DNA from 2 places in the Dermacoccus sp. SAI-028 genome. Region 2 is predicted to be linked to the other one. Evidence: riboswitches for the same ligand, from Rfam matches in the RefSeq annotation. Region 2 holds a riboswitch; the other holds the start of a gene.

Region 1 (3,396 bases), 870 kb from region 2:
GGCACGCCGAATGCGGCACAGGCCATCGGTCTCGCCGCAGCGTGCGACTACCTCGACGCGCTCGGGATGGCGAACGTCTTCGCGCACGAGCAGGATCTCATCACCTACGCGCTCGAGGGCTTCGCGGCCCGGCCGTGGACCACCGTCCTCGGCCCCCTCGATGCCGCTTCCCGCACGGGCGCCGTCGCGTTCACCGTCGACGAGGTGCACCCGCACGACGTCGGCCAGATCGTCGACGACGCCGGGGTCGCCATCCGCACCGGCCACCACTGCGCGTGGCCGCTGCACCGGCGTCTCAAGGCCGTCGCGAGCAGCCGCATCAGCTTCAACGTGTACTCGACCCGCGAGGACATCGACGCGTTCTTCGCGGCGCTCGATCGCGTGCCGAGCATCTTCGGACTGGAGGTCTGAGATGGATCTGTACCAGGAACTCATCCTCGATCACTCCAAGCACCCGCAGCACGCGGGGCTGCGCGAGCCGTTCGGGGCAGAGAGCCACCACGTCAACACCTCGTGCGGCGACGAGATCACTCTGCGCGTCGACGTCGAGGGCGAGGGTGACGACGCCGTCATCAAGGACGTCAGCTACGACTCGATCGGTTGCTCGATCTCGGTCGCGTCCGCGTCGATGCTCGCCGACAACCTCGTCGGGCACACGCTGCGCGAGGCGCAGGAGGTCTTCGGCGCGACGCGCAGCATGCTGACGAGCAAGGGCAAGGACGCCGGCGACGAAGAGGTCATCGGTGACGCGATCGCGCTCGCCGGGGTCTCGCAGTACCCGGCGCGCGTCAAGTGCGCGCTGCTGTCGTGGTCGGCCCTGCAGGATTCGCTCGGCAAGCTCGGCCTCGACCTCGCCGGGAGCGCCGCGAACAGCACGAACAGCGACACCACCGCCAGCAGCGACAAGGAGATCACGGCATGAGCGAGACAACCACCCCGCCCGTCGAGTCGGACGTCGAGGACGTCAAGGAGGCCCTGCGCGACGTCGTCGACCCCGAGCTCGGCATTAACGTCGTCGACCTCGGCCTCGTCTACGGCATCACCGTCGACGACTCCAAGCACGCCGTCATCGACATGACCCTGACGTCCGCGGCGTGCCCGCTGACCGACGTCATCGAGGAGCAGGTCGCGACGGCGCTCATGGACGTCGTCGCCGGCCACTCCCTCAACTGGGTCTGGATGCCGCCGTGGGGCCCGGACAAGATCACCGACGACGGCCGCGAGCAGCTGCGCGCCCTCGGGTTCAACGTCTGAGCCACCGCTACCGTACGACGAAGCCCGCCACCTCGATGGAGGTGGCGGGCTTCGCCGCGCTGTGCGGCGTGCGTCAGGATCGAACGGATCAGACGCGGCCGAAGCGGTAGGAGGAACCGGCGCGCGCGAGCTGCACACGAGAGCCGGGTCGCGGTGCGTGCCAGACCATGCCGTTGCCGGCGTAGACGGCCGCGTGGTAGGCGTAGCCACCGGAGGTGAGGAACGCAAGGTCACCCGGGCGAGCCGAAGCGCGCGAGACGCGGTACGAGGCTCGGTACTGCTGGTTGGCCGTGCGGGGGATCGAGCGACCGACCTGGCGGTAGCTCCAGCTCGTCAGACCCGAGCAGTCGAAGCGCCACGGGCCGGCCGCACCGTAGACGTAGGGGGCGCCGCGTCGGGACGAGGCGCTGGAGACGACGCGGCGAGCGCTCGCCGAGGTGACGGAGGCGCTGGCGGACGAGGCGGTGCCGACCGAGACCGCGCCCAGCGCGGAGGTGGCGAGGGCGGTGCCGACGGCGACCTTGGACGTGTTTCCCAGGAACGAGCGGCGGGACATGTTCTTCATGTCGGATCTCTCCAGGAGCGCTTACGAGGCATGACCTGTCGGGTTCGAGATCCTAGATTCTCGGCCGGCCTGAGCCGGCTTCACCCCAAGAGCCACCAAGGTGGCTCGGATGCTGGGTGCACCGCTCCCGTCGCTCCGCGCAATGCGGTGATACCTGGCCTTCGTGACGGGACTCAGCGACGAAGCAGGGCCGCACCGACGTCGGTGCGGCCCTTCAAGATTACCATCGGCTCACGGTCGGAACAAATTGAGCGTGCAATCACTTTTGGTCAATTTTCCGACCCGTCCGAGCGTTTTCACGACCTCACTCGACGCTGTCGACGTTGAACGTGTCACACGAGTTGAGGTCGCCCTTCTCGTAGCCGGTCATGAACCACTTCTGCCGAGCCTCCGACGAACCGTGCGTCCAGCTCTCCGGCGTGACGCGACCCTGGGCCTTCTGCTGGATGCGGTCGTCACCGACGGCCGACGCCGCGGACAGCGCTGACTTGATGTCGTCGTCGGTGACCGGCTTGAGCAGCGTGTTGCCGTTCTTGTCCTTCGACTCCGTCGCGTGGGCGACCCAGATGCCGGCGTAGCAGTCGGCCTGCAGTTCGGTACGCACCGAACCCGATTCGGCACCCTTCGGATCCTGCTGTGCGCGGCCGAGGGCACCGAGCAGGTCCTGCACGTGGTGGCCGTACTCGTGGGCCACGACGTACTCCTTCGCCAGGGCGCCGCCATCGGCACCGTACTTGTTCGTCAGTTCTTGGAAGAAGGCGGCGTCGATGTAGACCTTGCGGTCGGTCGGGCAGTAGAACGGGCCCATCTGCGAGCTGGCCGTACCGCAGCCCGAGGACGTCTGCCCGCTGAAGATCACGGTCGGGACGTTCTCGTACTGCGTCCGGCCGTTCGTGAACTTCGGCAGCGCGCTGCCCCAGTAGTCCTGCACCGCGTTGACGGTGCCGACGATGCGGCAGGTGTCGTCACGGTTGGCGTCCGCACCCGTCTTGCACTGCTTGATCGCCTGCGCGACGGAGTCATTCGAACCCGACACGTCCTGCGTGTCCTGGGCATAGCCGTTGAGGCCTGAGCCGTACGAACTGCCCGATGAGCCGGTGCTGCCGCCGCCCGAACTGTCCGGCCCGCCGGTGAGGTTTCCGCCGAAAAGAGCGAAGATGAGCATGAGGATGAGACCGCCGATGCCGCCGACGACCGGGCCCCCGCCCATGCCACCGCCTCCGCCACCGAAGCCACCTGAACCGCCCGAGGTCACCTGCGAGGTGTCGAGCTGCGCGTTGTCGTTGAACGTCAAGAGAGCCTCCGTCTGTCGAGGCGGACGCTGCGTCCGCCTCCCACCATCTCTCGTAGAATACGTGGGTTGGCTTCCCGCCGCAGCGCCCTCGCCGCTGCGCGTCCCGACGCCGCCCCACACCGCCGTCGGCCCACCTCGACGCACCTGCCGCCCCTGAAGGAGCGATTTCACCCGTGATCACCGCCGAAGGCATCGAACTGCGCGCCGGCTCGCGCATCCTGCTCGAGAACGCGACGTTCCGTGTCGCCCCGGGCGACCGCGTCGGCCTCGTCGGGCGCAACGG
Region 2 (3,396 bases):
CGTCCGGGTCGTCTTCGTCTTCGTCGTCGAGTCGTTCCAGTTCGGCGTCGTCGACCAGCACCTCCAGCCCGTCGCTCGCCCCCTCGGACGCGGCATCAGCCGACGAATCCGACTCGAGTTCGACGAGCCCCCTGCTCGTCGCCGGCGGTGTCGGCCTCGCACTGCTCGGCCTGGCGCTCGCCGTCACCGTCATTCGCCGCGACTACCACTGACGCAGGATCGTCACGGCAGACCACCACGACCCCGCTCGAAGCACGCGCCACACGAAGAAGCGCCCTCCCCGTCACGATGACGGGGAGGGCGCTTCTCAGGTGGCCGCGCGGGCCGACCGATCACATCGATCAGAGGCGACCGTAGGTCGAACCCGACAGCACCGGGTACAGGCCGGTGACGGTGCCCGGGTGGCGCGCCTCGTAGACCATGCCGTTGCCGGCGTAGATCGCGACGTGGCCCGGCAGGAAGACGAGGTCGCCGGGGCGCGGGTCGCTGACGGGCGTCGTCATCGCCTTGATGGCGCCCGACTGGTGCGGCAGCTGGATGCCGGCCTTCGCGAAGACCATCGCGACGTAACCGGAGCAGTCGGCACCGGAGGTCGACGATCCGCCGTAGACGTAGGGGATACCCGTCAGGCCCGCGGCGATGGAGACGACTCCGGAGTTCGAACGCGAGGCGGAAGCCGTGTTCGTGGCCTTCTGCGCGCTCGAGGCGTAGGTCGGCGTGGCCGAGTGCGTCGTGGTGGCGTGACGCACCGTCGCGCGGTGCACGGGTGCCTGCTGGTGACGCGGCGTCTGGGCGACCGGGCGAGCCTGGGTGTGCTGCGAAACCGCCTGGCGAGCGTGCGTGCGATGCACGCGCTGGTGCGTCGCGGTGGCGCGCTGGGTGTTCGTCGACTGCGACGCGGCGCGGTGGGTGTTCGTCGACTGCGACGCGGCGCGGTGGGTGTTCGTCGACTGCGACGCGGCGCGGTGGGTGTTCGTCGACTGCGACGCGGCGCGGTGGGTGTTCGTCGACTGCGACGCGGCGCGGTGGGTGTTCGTCGACTGCGACGCGGCGCGGTGGGTGTTCGTCGACTGCGACGCGGCGCGGTGGGTGTTCGTCGACTGCGACGCGGCGCGGTGGGTGTTCGTCGACTGCGACGCGGCGCGGTGGGTGTTCGTCGACTGCGACGCGGCGCGGTGGGTGTTCGTCGACTGCGACGCGGCGCGGTGGGTGTTCGTCGACTGCGACGCGGCGGGCGCGGTGCGCTTCTTGACGACGATCGAGCGACGCTGCGCCGGCTCGGCGATCTTCGCCTTGCGCTCGGCCCTGACGGGCTTCACGGAGGCCGACGTCAGCGCACTGCGGGCCTGCGAGCGCGACACCTGCTTCAGCGCCTGCGACGTCGCGCGCGTCGACTTCTTCGCGGCGGCGGGCTTCGCGGCGGCCTTGGCGGCGGGCTTCGGGGCGGCCTTGGCGGCGGGCTTCGGGGCGGCCTTCGGGGCGACGACGAGCTTCTTGGCCGGCGTGACGGTCTTGAGCTCGAGGGGTGTCGTGGCGGCAGCCGCGGCCTCGTGAACGGCGCCCGACTCAGGGGCCGCACCGGCGCTCTGCGTGATGCCGAGACCAGCGACCAGACCACCGGAGACGGCGACGGTCGTGGTGAGCATGGCCAGGGTGCGCGTCTGCTTCACAGGACGCAGCGGGCCCGGCGTGTTCTTGATGGACAATGTGCAACCTCTCGAACGCCTGTGAGGTGAGCTGTCGGGTTCGGACCTGTTGCTCGGCCCGGCTCTCGGCGCTTCGTGCGTGCGACGCGAGCTTCACCCCGAGTTCTTGATCTGCGCTTCGCGGATCAGGAACGAAGAAGTGGGTCCCCCACCCCTGCCAGGTGGTGTAGCTGACATGACTCGCGCGCCGCAGGCAGGGCTCGGCGTGTTCGGCACGCGAGTGTTCGTTGTCGAACCAGGTAAGACGGTAACGAATCAGTCACGACGACGGTGAATCAGGAACCGGCGAGATAGGCGTCATTTCGGCATCGAGCACCCGTCTCAGGCCCCGTTCGTCGCGCCACCAGCGGAGGTTCAGAATCCGTTACAGAGTGTGCTCGTGATGAACATCACATGCAACCTCAGGCCTGCTGACCCGTCACGGACACGAATACGTGCGAGGCGATGTCCTCGGGCAGCGACACGGCGTCGTCAGGCCGATCGGCGACGGCCGCGTGGACGCGGTCGCCGTCAGCACGCACGTCGAGGGCCACCCCGGGGCTCAGCCCGACGCTCGTCAGCACCGCGAGAGACTCGGCGTCCGCTTGCGCGGGCTCGCCGATGCGGCGCACCACCACGCGCAGCGACTCGCTGCCGGCCACCTCGACGAGCGACTGCACGCCGTCACGGAAACCCTCCGGCGCCTCGCCCCAGCCGAGCTCGTCCAGCCCGGGAATCGGGTTGCCGTACGGGGACAGGCCCTTGTCGACGATGAGCTCGAGGATCTTGCGCTCGACGCGCTCGCTCATGACGTGCTCCCACCGGCACGCCTCGTCGTGGACGTACTCGAGCTCGAGGCCGATGACGTCGACGAGCAACCGCTCCGCGAGGCGATGCTTGCGCATGACGCGAGTCGCGAGCAGGCGCCCCTCGGGTGTCAGTTCGATGCGCCGGGAGTTCGCGACGTGGAGCAGACCGTCGCGCTCCATGCGCGCGACCGTCTGCGACACCGTGGGCCCGGAGTGGCCGAGGCGCTCCGCGATGCGGGCGCGCAACGGGGGGATGCCCTCTTCTTCGAGGTCATAGATGGTGCGCAGATACATCTCGGTGGTGTCGATCAGGTCAGTCACGACGACAAGAGTGCCACCTCCGGCGCCGCCGCGCACGGGTGCTCGCGATACCGGCGTCGGTGGGGCGAGGCTCGGAGCATCAGTCGCGCGAACGGATCGCCTCGAGCGGACCGCCGGAATGAGCAGGCGCGACGGGCAGTGCCTCGGAGGTGTTCGTCAGAGCGATGTTCGTCAAGGGAGCGACGTCGGCAGGGGTGAGGCCGGGCGAGCCGCGAAGGCAAGGGGGCCGAAAGAGAAGAACCCGAGGCGCGCGCTCACGAAGAGCGCTGCGGCCTCGGGGTGAAGCGCAGCCGCCAGGGGGGAGGGAGTGCGGCGCGCTTCGTGACGAGACGCTACACCCGCTCCCCCCATCATTGAAAGTTAAATCGGGAAGCCAGGGCTGTGAAGATGCTGTGAGCTTCGCAACGCGCTGTCAGAGCCATTCGCCGAACGCGGCCGGCTCGCGCGTGAAGCGGTATGTGGCCCAGTTGAGTTGGGTGACGGAACCGTCGGCGTCGCGGGTGATGACGAGCCATTCGCCGCGCTCGCGACCCGCGACGGTGCGGTAGCGGTCTTCGTCGACGCGCTCGAAGACGGCCGGC

What was found. Region 2 has a riboswitch for cyclic di-AMP ahead of EDC82_RS11210 (C40 family peptidase). Riboswitches for the same ligand answer to the same signal wherever they lie in the genome.
Region 1: another riboswitch for cyclic di-AMP. It lies ahead of EDC82_RS07340 (C40 family peptidase); the one in region 2 lies ahead of EDC82_RS11210 (C40 family peptidase).

What each region holds. Positions count from the first base shown of each region.
Region 1 covers NZ_SMFS01000001.1:1,593,000-1,596,395, reverse strand. Annotated here, with positions in the region: gene EDC82_RS07355 (aminotransferase class V-fold PLP-dependent enzyme) at 1-411, shown strand, start outside; gene sufU (Fe-S cluster assembly sulfur transfer protein SufU) at 413-922, shown strand; gene EDC82_RS07345 (metal-sulfur cluster assembly factor) at 919-1,254, shown strand; gene EDC82_RS07340 (C40 family peptidase) at 1,343-1,819, opposite strand; cyclic di-AMP (ydaO/yuaA leader) riboswitch at 1,823-2,008, opposite strand; gene EDC82_RS07335 (neutral zinc metallopeptidase) at 2,124-3,113, opposite strand; gene EDC82_RS07330 (ABC-F family ATP-binding cassette domain-containing protein) at 3,287-3,396, shown strand, end outside.
Region 2 covers NZ_SMFS01000001.1:2,467,165-2,470,560, forward strand. Annotated here, with positions in the region: gene EDC82_RS14595 (hypothetical protein) at 1-212, shown strand, start outside; gene EDC82_RS11210 (C40 family peptidase) at 342-1,706, opposite strand; cyclic di-AMP (ydaO/yuaA leader) riboswitch at 1,710-1,922, opposite strand; gene EDC82_RS11215 (metal-dependent transcriptional regulator) at 2,108-2,815, opposite strand; gene EDC82_RS11220 (serine hydrolase) at 3,228-3,396, opposite strand, start outside.